DNA from 2 places in the Brachybacterium sp. GCM10030268 genome. Region 2 is predicted to be linked to the other one. Evidence: riboswitches for the same ligand, from Rfam matches in the RefSeq annotation. Region 2 holds a riboswitch; the other holds the start of a gene.
What was found. Region 2 has a riboswitch for FMN ahead of pnuC (nicotinamide riboside transporter PnuC). Riboswitches for the same ligand answer to the same signal wherever they lie in the genome.
Positions count from the first base shown of each region.

Region 1 (8,546 bases), on a different contig from region 2:
GACCGCTACCGCCTGGCGATGCGCGAGCTCACCTGGACGCCCACCACGCCCGGCGCCGAGCAGACCGCCCTGGTGCGCGGCCGCACCCTCCACGAGGTCGCCCGCTCGATGTCCACCGGCGGCAGCGTCGACATCGCTCTGGCCGAGGACGCCTCGGCGAACCTCATCGGGTTCGAGGCCGGCGGCCGCCGCACGACCTCGACGCTGGTCGACGGCGAGTACCCCCCGGTGCGTCGGCTCTTCCCCGAGACCACCGCGATCACCGCGGTCGTCGCCACCGGCCCCCTGATGGAGGCCGTCAAGCGCGTCTCCCTGGTCGCCGAGCGCAACACCCCCGTGCGACTGTCCTTCACCGAGGGCCAGGTCGCCCTCGAGGCCGGCGCCGGTGACGACGCCCAGGCCAGCGAAGTCCTCGAGGCGCACCTCGAGGGCGAGGATCTCGTCGTCGGCTTCAATTCCGGGTTCCTGCTCGACGGGCTCGGCGCCCTCGGCGCGGAGTTCGCGCGGCTCGTGTTCACCGACTCCATCAAGCCCTCGGTCATGAGCGGTCAGGACTCCCTCGAAGGGACTCCCGACACCTCGTACAAGTACCTGATCATGCCGATGCGGATCTGAGGGCGGGAGTGGTCTCTCCGTGCAGCTGACCGCTCTCGACCTCACGGACTACCGCTCCTACCCGCGGCTCACCCTGCCGGTGCATCCGGGCATCACGGTGATGGTCGGCCAGAACGGCCAGGGCAAGACGAACATCGTCGAAGCCGTGTGGTACCTGGCGACCCTCTCCAGCCACCGCGTGCCGCACGACGCGGCACTGGTGCGCCGCGGGGAATCGACCGCGATCATCCGCGCCACCTTCCAGCGTGCCGGTCGCCCGCTGCAGGTCGACCTCGAGATCACCCCGGGCAGGGCGAACCGCGCCCGGCTGCAGGGCCAGAACGTCTCCCGCCTGCGCGACCTGCTCGGCGAGGTGCGGGCCGTGCTCTTCGCGCCCGAGGACCTGGGCCTGGTCAAGGCCGATCCCGAGGGCCGGCGACGCTTCCTGGACGAGCTGCTGTTCGTCATCGCCCCCCGCTACGCCTCGGTCAAGGCCGACTACGACCGTGTGCTCAAGCAGCGCAGCAACCTGCTCAAGCAGATGCGTTCCCTGCGCCGCGGCAGCAGCGCCAATCCCGTCGGCGGCCTGGACCCATCCGAGACGGCCGCCTCCACCCTCGAGGTGTGGGACCAGCAGCTCGCCCGCCTCGGCGCGGATCTGCTGCGCGCCCGGCTCCACCTGGTCAACCGCCTCCGCCCCCACCTGGGCTACTCCTACCTGCGGGTCGCCACGGACGAAGGCGCCGAAGAGGCCCTCGACCTCCCGCCCGACCAGCGTGGGGACGTCGATTCCCCGGCCGACGTCGCCTACCGCTCCACCGCACTGGACGAGCTCGGGGCCGCGCCGGGACAGCTGCCCAGCACCCGCGAGATCCACGACGTGCTGCTGGATCTGCTCGCCCGCCGCCATGACGAGGAGATCGACCGCGGCGTCACGCTCAGCGGGCCGCATCGCGACGACCTCGAGATCCGGCTGCACGACTTCCCCGCCAAGGGCTATGCCAGCCACGGCGAGTCCTGGTCCCTGGCCCTCGCCCTGCGACTGGCCTCCTACGATCTGCTGCGGCTCGAGGAGGGCGACCTCGGGGACGGTGAACCGATCCTCATCCTCGACGACGTCTTCAGCGAGCTCGACACCCGCCGCCGCGACCGCTTGGGGCGGATCGTCACCCACGCGTCGCAGGTGCTGATCACCACCGCGAACGACAGTGACATCCCCGCGTCCCTGGACGGCGAGATCCACGTCGTCGACGTCAGCCTGGGAGCGGCCGTGCCCCGCGAGGACGGGAGCCGGCCATGACCCCGCGTCCCGGCGGCGACCCAGGCAGCGACGGTCCCTCCCGGCCGCGCCTCGCCAATCCCTACGACCTCTCCACCTGGACCGGTCGCACCGACGGCGCGCGTCCCGGCCCCTCAGCCGGACAGGCACTGCCGGCTCCACCGGAGGAGTCGGGCCGCGGCTCACGGGCGACGGCCCCGAGCGGGTCGGCCCGGTCGCGCCGCGAGGGCAGCACCGGCCCGGACGCGGCCTTCGGGGCGGGCGCCCCTGGTGGTCCCGGCGACGGTGACGGCACGGTGGGCGCGGACGAGACCGAGGAGCTGTACGACCCGCCGGACCTCGCCGCCGTGGCCGACCCCTTCGAACTGGCCCGCCGCACGGTCAACCGCTCGCGGGCCGCGGCGCGGGACCGGGGCCTGTTCCCCATCTCGGCGAAGACCCAGGCACGAGATGTGCGCGACCGATCCGGCAGCGCGCCCGGCTACTCGGGCTCCCGGCCGGACCCCCGGGACCCCCAGAGCATCGAGACCGTGCTGCGCAAAGTGCTGGGGAACCTGGGCTGGAACGCGGGGATGAGCGCCGGGCGCGTGCTGGAGGAATGGGACGACATCGTGGGCGAACGGATCAGCACCCACTGCCGCCCCGTCAGCTTCGAGGACGGCGTGCTCGTGGTCAGCGCCTCCTCCTCCGCCTGGGCATCCCAGCTGCGGATGCTCTCACCCCAGCTGATCACGACCATCGAGGAGCACATCGGCGCCCACGTGATCTCCGAGCTGCGGGTCACGGGCCCGGCCGCGGCCGAGCGCAGCTGGAAGAAGGGCCGGCGCACTGTCACCTGGCGCGGACCCCGCGACACCTACGGGTGATACGCGCCTCGGCCCCGCCACGGCGGGCCACCGACTGCTAGCGTGGGCTCCGACGAGCTGGAAAGCTCGCGTGCACTGGGGTCGGTGAAATTCCGAGCCGGCGGTGACAGTCCGCGACCCGATGGCCTTCGGCCCTCGGTTGACCAGGTGGAACTCCTGGACCGACGGTCAGAGTCCGGATGGGAAGCGCACGCGACGTCGTCCTCCGGACGGCCCTGGCCGCGCACTCTCCGTGCGCTGGCAGCGGCACCCCGGAGTGACGCCGCCTCCGTGACCCCTCCCTCACTCCGGACCGCGAGCGACGCGGACCGGAGGAGAGAGCATGCTGAACACGCATGAGCGCGACGCCCTGCGCCGCGCCTTGGAGATCGCGGCGGATCCTGGCGTCCCCCTCGGCCCCAATCCCCGCGTCGGCTGCGTCCTGCTGACCCCGGACGGCACGGTCCTCGCCGAAGGCCACCACCGCGGGGCCGGCACGGCCCACGCCGAAGCCGACGCCCTCGCCGGCGCTCGCCGTGAGGGAAGGGGATCGCCGGCCGGGGCGACGGCCGTCGTCACGCTCGAGCCCTGCACCCACGTCGGCCGCACCGATCCGTGCGCGGACGCGCTGATCGCCGCCGGCATCGCCCGGGTCGTCATCGCCCGCCGGGATCCGAACCCCGTGGCCGCCGGCGGGATCGAGACGCTGCGCGCCGCAGGGATCGAGGTCGAGGACGAGGTCCCGGAGGATCTCGCGGCGCGGGCGGCCGCCCTGAACCGCGGCTGGGAGCACGGCCTGCGGCACGGCCGCCCCCTGGTCACCGCGAAGATCGCCCTCACCCTGGACGGCAAGGCTGCCGCGGCCGACGGCAGCAGCCGCTGGATCACCGGCGAGACCGCCCGGCAGGAGGTCCACCGCCTCCGCGCCACCTGCGACACCGTGCTGATCGGTACCGGCACCGCGCGCGCGGACCATCCGACCCTCACCGCCCGCCGGGGCGACGGCACGCTCCTGCCCCGGCAGCCGCACCGGGCCGTCATGGGCACCAGCGACCACCCGCCGCTGCCGGCCCTGGACGGAGCCGGCCCCGAGATCCCGCTGCGCACCCGGGATCCCTCCAGCGCCCTCACCGATCTTTTCGAGCGCGGGCAACGCCACGTGCTGCTCGAGGGCGGGCCCACTCTCACCGCCGCCTTCCTCGCCGCCGGCACGGTCGACGAACTCATCGTCCACCTCGCCCCGACCCTGCTCGGCGCCGGCCCCGCCGGGATCGGTGACCTCGGCATCACCACGATCGCCGACCGCCTCGACCTCGACCTCGTCACCACCGAGCCACTGACCTCACCCGACGGGCGCACCGACCTCCAGCTGACCCTGCGCCCCCGCACCACCCGACCCTGACCCGAAGGGAACCCACCATGTTCACAGGCCTCATCGAGGAGCTGGGGACGGTCGACGCCGTCATCCCGCCCGACCAGTCCCATCCCGACCAGCCCCGGCCCGACGGGACCGGGCCCGACCACGGCACCGTCCGGCTGCGGATCCGCTCGCCCCACGTCCTCGAGGACGTCGCCCTCGGCGACTCGATCGCCGTCAGCGGCTGCTGCCTGACCGTCGCGGACATCGACGGCGAGATCTGGACCGCCGACGTCATCCCCACCACCCTCGCCGCCACCACCCTCGCGGGTCTCAGCGCCGGCGACCGCGTGAACCTCGAGCGCTCGCTGCGCGCCGACGGGCGCCTGGGCGGGCACATCGTCCAGGGCCACGTCGACGGGGTCGGCGAGATCCTGGGCCGCGAGGAGGGCGAGGGCGGGACGCTGCTGCGCCTGAGCACCCCGGGCCTGGATCGCTACCTCGTGGAGAAGGGCTCGCTCACCGTGGACGGGGTGAGCCTCACCGTCGCCGCGCTCGAGGACGGCCTGGTCACCATCGGGCTGATCCCCGAGACCCTCGAGCGCACCACGCTTGGCCTGCGCCGCGTGGGCGACCGGGTCAACCTGGAGGTCGACGTGCTCGCGAAGTACGTCGAGAAGCTGACCGCCGGCGCACTGGCCGGAGCGGAGACCGGACGATGAGCACGCTGCGACTGGACCCGATACCCCGCGCGATCGACGACATCGCAGCCGGCCGGCCCGTGATCGTGATCGACGACGAGGACCGCGAGAACGAGGGCGACCTGATCCTCGCCGCGAGCGCCGTGACCCCGGAGCTGCTGGCCTTCGCCGTGCGGTACTCCAGCGGTCTGCTCTGCGCGCCCGTGAACGCCGCCCGGGCCGACGCCCTCGAGCTGCCGCTGATGGTCGCCTCCAACGCCGATCCGCTGCGCACCGCGTACACGGTCAGCGTCGACGCCCACGAGGGCGTCACCACCGGCATCAGCGCCGCCGACCGGGCCCGCACCCTGCAGGTGCTGGCCTCCCCGCGGTCCGGCCCCGGCGATCTGATCCGACCGGGACACGTCTTCCCCCTGCGAGCCCGCGACGGCGGCGTGCTCGAGCGGCGCGGCCACACCGAGGCCGCGGTGGACCTCACGCGCCTGGCGGGACTGCCGGACGTCGGGATGATCGTCGAACTCGTCCACGACGACGGCAGCATGATGCGCGGGCCCGCCCTGCGCGAGTTCGCCGATGAGCACGGTCTGGCCATGATCTCCATCGAGGCCCTCGTCGAGCACCGGCGGACCCACGACGCTCCGGCGTTCGCGGAGTCTCCGGAGCTGCCGGCCGCTCCCGTCCCGCAGGCGAGGCACGAGCCGCTGGAGGTCACGGCGCCGGTGGAGCTGCCGACGAGATACGGCCGGTTCCGTGCGCTCGCCGTCCGCGAGGGCTCGGCAGAGCACCTGGTCCTCGTGCGCGGCGAGGTCACCACGCCCGGGCCGGTGCTGACGCGGGTCCACTCCGAGTGCGTCACCGGGGACATCCTGGGCAGCCGGCGCTGCGACTGCGGTCCCCAGCTCGAGGAGTCGCTCGCCCGCATCGATGCCGCCGGTCGGGGGGTGCTGATCCTGCTCCGCGGCCATGAGGGCCGCGGCATCGGGCTGCTGGAGAAGCTGCGCGCCTATGCGCTCCAGGAGCACGGCCGCGACACCGTCGACGCCAACCTCGATCTCGGCCTCCCCGTCGACTCCCGATCCTTCACGATCGTCCCGCAGATCCTCGACCACCTCGGCGTCGGCGCGATCGAGCTGCTCACCCAGAACCCGGCGAAGGCCGACGCGCTGCGCGCCGGAGGCGTCGAGGTCACGGGCACGGTGGACCTCACCACCCACGCCACCCCCGAGAACCTCGCGTACCTGACCACCAAGCGCGACCGGCTGGGCCATCACCTCGTCGGCCTGCCACCGATCACCTCCGCCGGCCTCCCCCGCGAGGCCGGCACCGCACCGAACGGAGAGAGACCATGAGCGGATCCGGAAGCCCCACCGCGGAGATCCCCCACCTGCCCGGCGCCCGCGTCGCCCTCGTCGCGGCCTCCTGGCACGACCAGGTGATGGACGGTCTGATCGCCGGCGCCCTGCGCGCCTGCGCCGAGGCTCAGCTGCCCGATCCGGCCGTGCTCCGCGTCCCCGGCAGCATGGAGCTGGCCGTGGTCGCGGACCGCCTGGCCCGCACCCACGACGTCGTCGTCGCCCTCGGCGTCGTCATCCGCGGCGGGACCCCGCACTTCGACTACGTCTGCCGGGCGGCGACCGACGGACTCTCCCGGGTCAGCCTCGACCACGGGATCCCTGTGGGCTTCGGCCTCCTGACCTGCGATGATGAGCAGCAGGCGCTGGATCGTGCGGGTCTGCCCGGATCCGGTGAGGACAAGGGATACGAGGCCGCCTCGGCGGCTCTGGTCACGGCCGGAGTGCTCGGGAGGATCCCGTCGGCCGCTGGCGGGAGGAGCTGAGTAGCCGCGGGGACCGGCCGGCGCGGACGCATCGGATCCTCAGATTCGCCTGTGCCGCGCCCGGACCCCGGGCGACGTACCGGTCCCCGTCGGCCGGTCCGTCGGCGCCTTGCAGAGCCCTTCGCGCGACGCGTGGCACCGATTCTGCGTCACGTTGTCCACACGACGGAGTGGCGTAGTAGGTCCAGACGGCGTTTTCCGGTAGAATCGAGCAGGTTCGGCCGACGTCCTCCGACGTCCTCGTGGACTCATGCCGTCGGCTCGGCCGCTGTGGCCTACGGGTCCCCGTACGCGCGTGCGCGCGCGGGAGCTCCGTGGGCCGCCTGTGTGCTGAGCCGGACCCATGGGCCGCGGCGCACTGCCGAACTCCCCTCGGCGCACTCCGGGCCGAGGGACCCAGGACTGCGAGGAGCCACACCAGGTGAGCGACAGCGACCGACCCATGCCCGACCAGGACGCGCCCCAGAGCATCCCGGACCCGTCGTCCGGAACCAGCGAGGAGACCGCCGCCGCCCCGGTGCCCGGGTCCGCCGGCGAACGGGCCGCCCACGCTCCCGAGCACTACGAGGCCTCGGACATCACCGTCCTCGAGGGCCTCGAGGCGGTCCGCAAGCGCCCGGGCATGTACATCGGCTCCACCGGTGAGCGGGGCCTGCACCACATGGTCCAGGAGATCGTCGACAACTCCGTGGACGAGGCGATGGCCGGCCACGGCGACGCCATCGAGGTGACCCTGCTGGCCGACGGCGGCGTCCGCGTCGTCGACCACGCCCGCGGCATCCCCGTGGACATGCACCCCACCGAGGGGAAGCCCGCGGTGGAACTGGTGCTGACCGTGCTGCACGCCGGCGGCAAGTTCGGCGGCGGCGGCTACGCGGTCTCCGGCGGTCTGCACGGCGTGGGCTCCTCCGTGGTCAACGCCCTGTCCTCCCGGATGGAGGTGGAGATCCGCCGCCAGGGCCACGTGTGGCGCCAGGCCTACCGGCGCGGCGTCCCCGAGGGCCCGCTGGACAAGGGCGAGGAGACCGAGGAGACCGGCACCACCATCACCTTCTGGGCCGATGACGAGATCTTCGACGAGACCGTCTACGACTTCGAGACCCTGCGCAAGCGGTTCCAGCAGATGGCGTTCCTGAACAAGGGCCTGCGGATCACGTTGACCGACGAGCGCCCGTCCGAGGACGATCAGGACGGCGAGGACGACATAGTCGACGTCGAGCTGGCGGCCGAGGGCGCCGGCACGGGGACCGGGCCGCACTCGGTCACCTACCTCTACGAGCGCGGCCTGCAGGACTTCGTCGAGTTCATCAACACGGCGAAGAAGGCCGAGGTGATCCACCCCGACATCATCTCCTTCGAGTCCGAGGACACCGAGGCGCACATCTCCGTCGAGGTGGCCATGCAGTGGACGGGTGCCTACTCGGAGTCCGTGCACACCTACGCCAACACGATCAACACCCACGAGGGCGGCACCCACGAGGAGGGCTTCCGCAGCTCGCTGACCTCGATCGTGAACCGCTACGGGCGCGCACAGGGCCTGCTCAAGGAGAAGGACGCCAACCTCACCGGCGAGGACATCCGCGAGGGCCTGACCGCGGTGATCTCGGTGAAGCTGGGCGAGCCCCAGTTCGAGGGCCAGACCAAGACCAAGCTGGGCAACACCATCGCCCGCACCTTCATGGTCAAGGTGATGACCGACCAGCTCCAGGACTGGTTCGTCTCCCACCCGCAGGAGGCCAAGGCCATCGTCATGAAGGGCCAGGCGGCCGCCGCCGCCCGCGAGGCGGCCCGCAAGGCCCGCGACGCCACCCGCCGCAAGTCGCCGCTGGAGTCCGGCGGCATGCCCGGCAAGCTCAAGGACTGCGCCTCCCGCAATCCTGCGGAGTCGGAGATCTTCATCGTCGAGGGCGACTCGGCCGGCGGCTCCGCGGTC
Region 1 is NZ_JBHTCW010000007.1:66,201-74,746, reverse strand. It holds gene dnaN (DNA polymerase III subunit beta) at 1-615, shown strand, start outside; gene recF (DNA replication/repair protein RecF) at 635-1,894, shown strand; gene ACFQRD_RS11275 (DUF721 domain-containing protein) at 1,891-2,739, shown strand; FMN riboswitch at 2,806-2,935, shown strand; gene ribD (bifunctional diaminohydroxyphosphoribosylaminopyrimidine deaminase/5-amino-6-(5-phosphoribosylamino)uracil reductase RibD) at 3,062-4,120, shown strand; gene ACFQRD_RS11265 (riboflavin synthase) at 4,138-4,797, shown strand; gene ribB (3,4-dihydroxy-2-butanone-4-phosphate synthase) at 4,794-6,125, shown strand; gene ribH (6,7-dimethyl-8-ribityllumazine synthase) at 6,122-6,613, shown strand; gene gyrB (DNA topoisomerase (ATP-hydrolyzing) subunit B) at 7,056-8,546, shown strand, end outside.
Region 1: linked by a shared signal. The riboswitch ahead of ribD (bifunctional diaminohydroxyphosphoribosylaminopyrimidine deaminase/5-amino-6-(5-phosphoribosylamino)uracil reductase RibD) and the one ahead of pnuC (nicotinamide riboside transporter PnuC) in region 2 are both predicted to bind FMN.

Region 2 (8,546 bases):
CCTGCCTGACGCAGCGTCGTGCCGGTCTCGACGACGTCGGCGATCACATCGGCCACGCCCAGACGGATCGAGGACTCGACGGCTCCGTCGAGGTGGACCACCTCGGCGTTGATGCCCCGTTCGGCCAGGTAGTCGCCGACGAGGTTCTCGTAGCTGGTGGCGATCCGGGCGCCCTCCAGGCTCGCCACGTCCTCGCGCGTCCCGATCGGGGCCGCGAAGCGGAACGTGGAGCCGGCGAAGCCGAGCGGCAGGATCTCCTGCGCGGGAGTGCGGGAATCCAGCAGCATGTCCTGGCCGGTGATGCCGACGTCCACGGTGCCGGAGCCGACGTAGACCGCGATGTCCCGGGGGCGCAGATGGAACAGCTCGACGTCGTTGTCCTCGTCGAGGACGACGAGCTCCTTGGCCATGCCGCGGCGGCGGTAGCCGGCCTCCTGCAGCAGATCAGCGGCGGGCTCTGACAGGGCGCCCTTGTTGGGAACAGCGATGCGCAGCACGGATACTCCTTCGCCGCCGCGGGGCGGCGCACGGAACGGGGACGGATGGTGGTCAGGGGTGGAGAGGGGCGATGCTGACGTGCGGGCGAGTTGCGTGGGACCCGGCGACCGCCGGGCCCGACGGTCTCGCCGTCGGATCTCGGATCAGAGCCGGCCGTAGACGTCCTCGAGGGTGATGCCCTTGGCGACCATCATCACCTGCAGGTGGTAGATCAGCTGGCTGATCTCCGTGGCCGCGTCGTCATGGGTCTCATGCTCGCAGGCCATCCATACCTCGGCCGCTTCCTCGACGATCTTCTTGCCGATCCCATGGACCCCCGAGTCCAGTTCGCGGACGGTGCCCGACCCCTCGGGTCGGGTGCGGGCCTTCTCGGTGAGCTCGGCGAACAACGCCTCGAAATCCTTCACGGGGCGTAGCTTACGCGTCATGACGGGGAGGTCGCTCATTCCTGGCGGACCGTCGGATCCAGGTGGGCGGTCTCGACGGTGACCCGTTCGTCGTGCTCGCGCCGGTTGCGCACCCGCCACCAGACGAAGAACCCCGTCAGCGTGAACACGCCGTAGAAGAGGTACATCAGGGCGCTGGCGTAGTAGCCCGCACTGACCAGCAGGGGGACGCCGACGATGTCGACGGCCACCCAGATCAGCCAGAACTCGACCCAGCCCTTGGCCATCCCGAAGGTGGCCAGGAGGCTGCCCACGAAGATCCACGCGTCGGCCCAGACGGGCTCGTAGGAGCCCAGGGCGCGAAAGATCGGGGTGAGCCCGGCGGTGCCGCCGACCATGGCGACGAGCAGGAGGATGCGGGTCCGCCAGGAGGCCCACTCGGGCTCGACGGCGGTGCCGCCCTCGTGCCGAGCCTGCCGCCAGCGGACCCAGCCGTAGATGCTGGTGGCGATGAACATCACCTGGCGGCCGGCCTGGCCGAGCAGATCCACGGTCCCGGCGCTGCCGAACAGGGAGCCCAGGAACACCGTCAGCAGCAGCGCGTTGCCGGCGATGCCGATGGGCCAGGCCCAGACCTTGCGGCGCATGCCACCGAGCGCGCTGAGCAGGCCGAAGAGGTTGCCGAGCACCTCGCGCCAGAGGATGAACTGCCCGCCCGCGAACTCGAGTCGCGCGTCGAAGAGCCACTGCAGAAGATCCATGCCGGTCCTTTCTCCGCCGATGCAGTGGCTCCGGGGGAAAAGGGGTTCCGGCAGGCCGCCGGGAGGCGCCAGGGCGCGCCGGCGACATGCAGGACGTGCGCCTCTCATCCAGGCTGTACTGTCGGTGCCGGAATTCCACCGGCTCCACCGCCGAAGCGGGTCGCGGACTGTCACCGCCGGCTCGGACTTTCACCGACCCCGGAGCACGTCACTGGTCGTGACGGGACAATGCTAGCCGCCTCGCGTCGTGACCCGGCGGGCCCGTGGCCGAGTGTGGCGAACGCCCTCCCGCCGGGGCAGCGGGCACCGGTCGACCCCGACGATTCGGGGGCTGAGCCCCCGATCGCTCGGGCTCCTATGTCCCGGACTTCATGAGCCCCGGTGAGCGGCGTGCGGGCCTCAGTGACCCCCGTGGCCTCGCGCCAGCTCCCGCAGGGCCGTGATCTCCTCGGCGGCGTCCTGGGCCTTGTAGATCGCGGAGCCGGCGACGAACACGTTCGCTCCGGCCTCGGCGCATCGTTCGATGGTCTCGCGGCTGACCCCGCCGTCGACCTGGATGGACACCTCGAGGTTGGCCTCGCTGATCGCGCCGCGGGCGCGGCGGATCTTGGGCAGCATCGTCTCCAGGAAGCTCTGCCCGCCGAATCCGGGTTCGACGGTCATGATCAGCAGCATGTCGAACTCGCCGATGACGTCCAGCAGCGGTTCCACCGCGGTGGCCGGGCGCAGCGCCACGCCGACGGCGGTGTTCTTGCGGCGCAGTTCGCGGGCCAGCTTGATCGGCGCCTTGGCGGCCTCGAGATGGAAGGTGACCGAATCTGCGCCGGCCTCGGCGAAGGCGGGAGCCTGGCGGTCGGCGTCCTCGATCATCAGGTGAGCGTCCACGGGGATGTCGCTGCGTCCCACGATCTGCTCGACGACGCTGGGGCCGAAGGTCAGGTTGGGCACGAAGTGGTTGTCCATCACGTCCACGTGGACGCTGTCGGCGCTGGCGATCTTGTCCAGCTCGGTGCCGATGCTCATCAGGTCCGCGTTGAGGATGCTGGGGTGGATGTACTGGCCATCGGTCGAGTACGGGGAGTTCATGAGGGCGAGGTTCCTTCCGCGAGGGGGATCGGGTGCTTGCGCAGCAGGGAGATGTACATGGCGTCGGTGCCGTGCACGTGGGGCCAGAGCTGCACGGCGGGCCCCTCCCCGAGGTCCACCTCGTGGGCCTTGGCCGGTTGGATCGCGGCGCGCACGGCGTCTCGGGCATCGAGCTGCTCGACATCCTCACGTTGGGACAGGACGTCGGTGACCACGAGTCGGGTCTCGGCGAGGTGCGGGGAGCACGTCACGTAGGCGACGACGCCTCCGGGCGCGGTGGCGTCCAGCGCGGAGGTCAGCAGGTCGCGCTGGAGCACGCCGAGGTGGCCGATGTCCCCGGGCGTGCGGCGCCAGCGGGACTCGGGGCGGCGGCGCAGGGCGCCCAGACCCGAGCACGGCACGTCGACCAGGACCCGGGAGAAGTGCCCGGGCAGTTCCGCACCGATCTCAGTGCCGTCGGCGGTGCGGGTGGTGATCTCGCAGCCGGCCTCCTGCAGGGGCGCGATGGAGCGGTCGACGAGTTCGGTGCGGTGGGGCTGGACCTCGACCGCGAGCAGGTCGGCATCGTGGTCGATGGTCAGCCCGCCCAGCAGGGCCGTCTTCCCTCCGGGGCCCGCGCACAGGTCCAGCCAGTGCACGTCGTCCGCACGGACGAGATCGTCCGCACCGAGGGCGAGGGCGAGCGCTGCGAGCTGGCTGCCCTCGTCCTGGACGGCGACCCGGCCCTGCTTGACCGGGTCGATGCCGCCGGGGTCCCCCGACGGCCAGGAGGCGGCGAAGATGCTGAGCTCGCCGGCGCTCGCGCCGTGGTCGATGAGTTCGTCGAGATCGATGAGGCCGGGGCGCATGACCAGGGACACTGCTGGAGCGGCGTTCTGGGCGGCCAGCAGCTCATCGATCTCGGACCGGTCGCGACCGTTGCCCGCGAGGGCGTCGGTGAGCGCCCGCACCACCCAACGGGGGTGGGAGTGGACCATGGCGAGATGACCGGTCAGGTCACGCTCGCGATCTGGAGCGACCTCGGCGATCCACTCCTCCAGGGGCTTCTCCCCCACCCGGCGCAGGATCGCGTTGACGAAGCTCGCGGCGCCGGCGCCCACCTCCGAGCGGGCCAGTGCCACGGTCTCGGAGGTGGCGGCATGCGGGGCGACGGTCATGTCCAGCAGCTGATAGGCGCCCAGGCGCAGCACGTCCAGCAGTGCAGGGTCGACGTCGTCCAGCGGGCGGTCGATGCAGGCGGCGAGGATCGCGTCCAGGCGACCCTGGGCGCGCAGGGAGCCGTAGAAGAGCTCGGTGGTGAAGGCGGCATCGCGACCGGAGAGCCGATTGCTGCGCAGCAGGCGCGGAAGGACGAGGTTCGCGTACGAGTCCTCCTCGCGGACCAGGCGCAGCCCTTCGTAGGCCACCTGCCGAGAACCGGTGGCGCGGCGACCGCGCTCGGAGGGCCGTGAGGAGGACCAGCCACGGCGGGGGCCGCCCTGGCCGCGGGAACCCGAGCGCTCCCGCCCCTTCGCGTCGCGACCGCCGGAGGGGGCCGTCCCGCGCCCCTCCTCCCGGCGGGCCCGGTCATCGCGGCCACCGCTGTCGCGGGCACGAGCGTCTCGGCCACGACCGTCACGGCTGCGGCTGCGGTCGTCGCGACCGGCGTCCCCCCGTCTGCGGCGCTGGTCGTTCATGCCTGCTCCTCGTCGTCGTCCAGATCGTGTGCGAAGACGGCGCTGCCGCCCTCGCCGAGGGCCGCGCCGCGGGCCCAGTCCGCTGCCCGCATCGGCCGCTTCCCTGCCGGAGCGACCGTCGCCAGGGCGACGACGTCCGTGCCGGTGCCCACGAGCACCTGGCGGCGGGTGGTCTCGATCAGGCCCGGCGGCACGGGCGGGTGCTCGGGCGGCGCTTCCAGACCGAGAACCTTCAGGCGGGATCCGGCCAGGACCGTCCAGGCTCCCGGGTGCGGGCTCATGCCGCGGATATGGGCACTGACCTCGTCGGCCGGGCGGGTCCAGTCGATCCGGGCCTCGGCCGTGGTCAGCTTCGCGGCATGCGTGGCCAGCGAGTCGTCCTGCGGGGTGAGGGTCGCGGTGCCGGATTCGAGGGCATCCAGCGCGGACAGCAGCAGATCGGCTCCCTCCTCGGCCATCCGGTTCAGCAGCTCTCCCGAGGTCTCGTACTCGCCGATCGAGGTCCGCGCGGTGGCGATGACGTCGCCGGTATCGAGGCCCTGCTCGAGGCGGAAGACGCTCATACCGGTCTCGCGCTGCCCGGCCAGAACGGCACGCTGGGCCGGGGCGGCGCCGCGCCAGGCCGGGAGCAGGGAGAAGTGGAGGTTCAGCCAGCCGTGGGCAGGGATGGACAGTGCTGCCGGCGGGACCAGGTTCCCGTAGGCCACCACCGGGGCGGCGTCGGGCGCGAGCTCGCGGATCTGCTGCTGGGTGTCCTCGTCGCGGAGCGTCGCAGGGGTCAGCACCGGTACCCCGGCCTCGAGGGCGAGGGACTTCACAGGACTGGGAGTGAGCTTGCGGCCGCGCCCCGCGGGGGCGTCGGCTCGGGTGAGTACCCCGACGACGTCGTGGTGCGAGTCGAGCAGGGTGCGCAGGGAGGGAAGGGCGGCCTCGGGGGTGCCGGCGAAGAGCAGACGCATGATGCCCCGAGTCTACGGGGCCGAGTCCCCGGACCGGCAGCGCTGGATGCGCCTCCCGGACAGGTGCACCCAGCAGGACGAGCGGCCCGCATCCTCGGCGGGCGCCTGCTTAGAGTGGGCATGTGTCGTACCCGGTCCGCGTCGTCCGCTGAGGGACGCCGCCCGATGGATCTGCTGTGAGGGGCGTGGTGTGATGCTCGACGAGCACCGGCCCGGACACCCGGTCGGCAGCCCCGCGTACCGGCGCATGCTCGTGGCTCTGGTGTGCGCGGGCATCGCCACCTTCGCCCAGCTCTACTCCCCGCAGGGAATGCTGCAGCTGATCTCCGCGGATCTCGGCGTCGGCCCCGAACAGGCGGCGCTGACGGTCTCGGCCGCGACCGGCGGCCTCGCTCTGGCCGTGGTGCCCTGGTCCTTCGCGGGAGACCGGATCGGGAGGCTGCGGGCGATGGTCCTCGCGGTGTCCGCGGCCACGACGCTGGCGCTGGTCGCGGCGTGGGCACCCAGCTACGAGCTGGTCCTGGTGCTGCGGCTGCTGGAAGGCGCGGCTCTGGGCGGTATCCCGGCGCTGGCCATGGCGTACCTCTCCGAGGAGGTGGACGAGCAGGCCCGGGCGATCGCGGCGGGCTGGTTCGTGGCGGGAACCACCGTCGGCGGGCTGCTGGGACGCGTGGTCGCCACTCCGATCGCCGATGCGCTGACCTGGAGGGCCGGGATGAGCGCCGTCGCGCTGCTCTCGGCCGCCGCTGCCGCCGCCTTTGTGCTCACGGCCCCGCGGGAACGGCGATTCGTGCCGCCGGACTCCGGGACGGGTTCCCGGCGGTGGGCTCCCCGGGCGGCGCGCCTGACCCGCACGCTGCGCGATCCCGGCCAGCTCGTCCTGTTCGCGTGCGCATTCCTGCTCATGGGTGGCTTCGTCGCGATCTACAACTACCTCGCCTTCCACCTCACCGCGGCGCCGTACCGGGTGTCGGCGGGCGTGGTGGGGTTGGTCTTCCTCGCCTACCTCGGCGGGACCGTCTCCTCCCCCGCCGCCGGGCGTCTGGCCACCCGGTACGGCCGGCTGCCGGTCATGCTCGCGGCGATGGGTGTGATGCTGCTCGGGCTCCTGCTGACCATCGCCGGGCCCCTGCTCCTGGTGCTGGTGGGCCTGCTGGTGATGACAGGCGCCTTCTTCGCGGCGCACTCGATCGCGAGCGGCTGGGCAGGGGCCCGGGCCGAGGGGGCGCGCTCGCAGGCGACGGGACTGTACAACCTCGCCTACTACTCGGGCTCCAGCGTGCTGGGATGGAGCACGGGCCACGTCTACGAGGCCTTCGGGTGGCCCGCCACCGTGGCGGTCGTGGGAGCCGGCGTGATCCTCGCCGCCGCACTGGCGCTGGGAGTGCTGCGCACGCAGGGCGGATGACGCCGGAGCCCTGCGGCCCGAGGGCCGGGACGACGGGCCGCGGCGCCCGCAGCCGGCCGCTGCGGAGACCGGCGCGAGACCGGCGCGAGATCAGTAGACGAGCCCGAACACCCAGACCGCGAGGGTCATGGTCGCCGCGGTGATCAGCACGATGCCGATCAGGTTCAGCCATACTCCCGCCTTGGCCATCTGCGGGATCTGCACGTATCCCGAGCCGTAGGCGATCGCGTTCGGCGGGGTCGCCACCGGCAGCATGAAGGCCGAGGTGGCGGCCAGCGCCACCGGGATCGCCAGCAGCATCGGGTCGATGCCGATCCCGGTGGCGACCGCGGTGGCCACCGGCAGGAATGTCGCGGCGGTGGCGGTGTTCGAGGTCAGCTCGGTGAGGAAGAGGATGCCGGCGGCGGCGATCACCACGATCAGCACCATGGGCAGTCCGCCGAGCTGCTGGGTGACTTCGCCGATCCAGTCCGTCAGCCCGGAGCTGGTGAACTGGGCGCTGAGGGCGAGACCGCCGCCGAACAGCAGCAGCACGCCCCACGGGAGCTTCACCGCCGCCTCCCAGTCCAGCAGGCGCACCCCGCGGGCCGCTCCGGCCGGGAGCAGGAACAGCAGCAGGGCGACGAGCATGGCGATGCCCGCGTCGCTGATGGGCGGGTCCCCCTCGCTCACCAGTCGCCAGATCAGGGGGACGAACACCCAGCTGAGGGCTGCGAGCACGAAGATGGTCAGCACACGGACCTCTCCCGAGGAGATGCTGCCGAGCTTGCGGCGCTCGTCCCGGATCAGCTCCGCCCCGCCGGGGATCTCCGTGATCTCGGGACGGAAGATCACCTTGGTCAGCAGTACCCACGCGATCGCCATGAACACCAGCGCCAGCGGAGCTCCCACGACCATCCACCGGCCGAAGCCGATGGTGACGTCGAAGTCCTGGCTCATGTGCGCGGCGAGCAGGGCATTGGGCGGGGTGCCGATGATGGTGGCCAGCGAACCGATCGAGGCGGAGTAGGCGATGCCGAGCATCAGCGCGGCCCCGAAGTTGGAGCGGACGGCCTTGCTGGCCGTGCCCTCGGCCGACGGGTCGGGATCGACGCCTTCACCCGGCTCCTCGCCCTTGGTCGCGGCGTCCTCGAGGCGGAGCTTGTTCACCAGCAGCAGCACCGAGACCCCGATGGGCAGCATCATCACCGCGGTGGCCGTGTTGGAGACCCACATGGAGATGAATCCGGTCGCGACCATGAAGCCGAGGATGAGCAGCGACGGGCTGGTGCCGATGGCGGCGACGATCGCGAGGGCGATACGTCTGTGCAGGTTCCAGCGCTGCATGGCCAGCGCCAGCATGAAGCCGCCCATGAACAGGAAGACGATGTTGTTCCCGTAGGAGCCGCCGACGTCGTCGAAGCCGACGTCGGTGTTGAGGACGGGGAAGACCACCACCGGCACCAGGGCCGTCGCCGGGATCGGCAGCGCCTCCGTCATCCACCACACGGCCATCAGGACGGCGGTGGCGGCCGTGAGCCGGGCGGCGTGGGGTGCCTCGGCCGGCATGATCAGGTAGATGACCACGGCGGCCACGAGCCCGACGGCGAGACCGAGGCGCCGGACCAGAACGGTGCGGCCCGGCGCGGCCGGCGCCCGCTCCCCCTCGGAGAGATCGTCCCGGTTCCCGTCCCCTTCGGCGTGCTCGGTCTCGACGAGGTCGTCGCGCCCTCCGGGCCTGTCGCGTCTCTCGGGAGTGCCGCTCTCGACGCGTCGGTCCCCTCCGGCACGTG
Region 2 is NZ_JBHTCW010000002.1:299,427-307,972, forward strand. It holds gene hisG (ATP phosphoribosyltransferase) at 1-497, opposite strand, end outside; gene ACFQRD_RS04360 (phosphoribosyl-ATP diphosphatase) at 642-905, opposite strand; gene pnuC (nicotinamide riboside transporter PnuC) at 941-1,645, opposite strand; FMN riboswitch at 1,738-1,855, opposite strand; gene rpe (ribulose-phosphate 3-epimerase) at 2,045-2,731, opposite strand; gene ACFQRD_RS04375 (RsmB/NOP family class I SAM-dependent RNA methyltransferase) at 2,728-4,407, opposite strand; gene fmt (methionyl-tRNA formyltransferase) at 4,404-5,366, opposite strand; gene ACFQRD_RS04385 (MFS transporter) at 5,560-6,774, shown strand; gene ACFQRD_RS04390 (SLC13 family permease) at 6,865-8,546, opposite strand, start outside.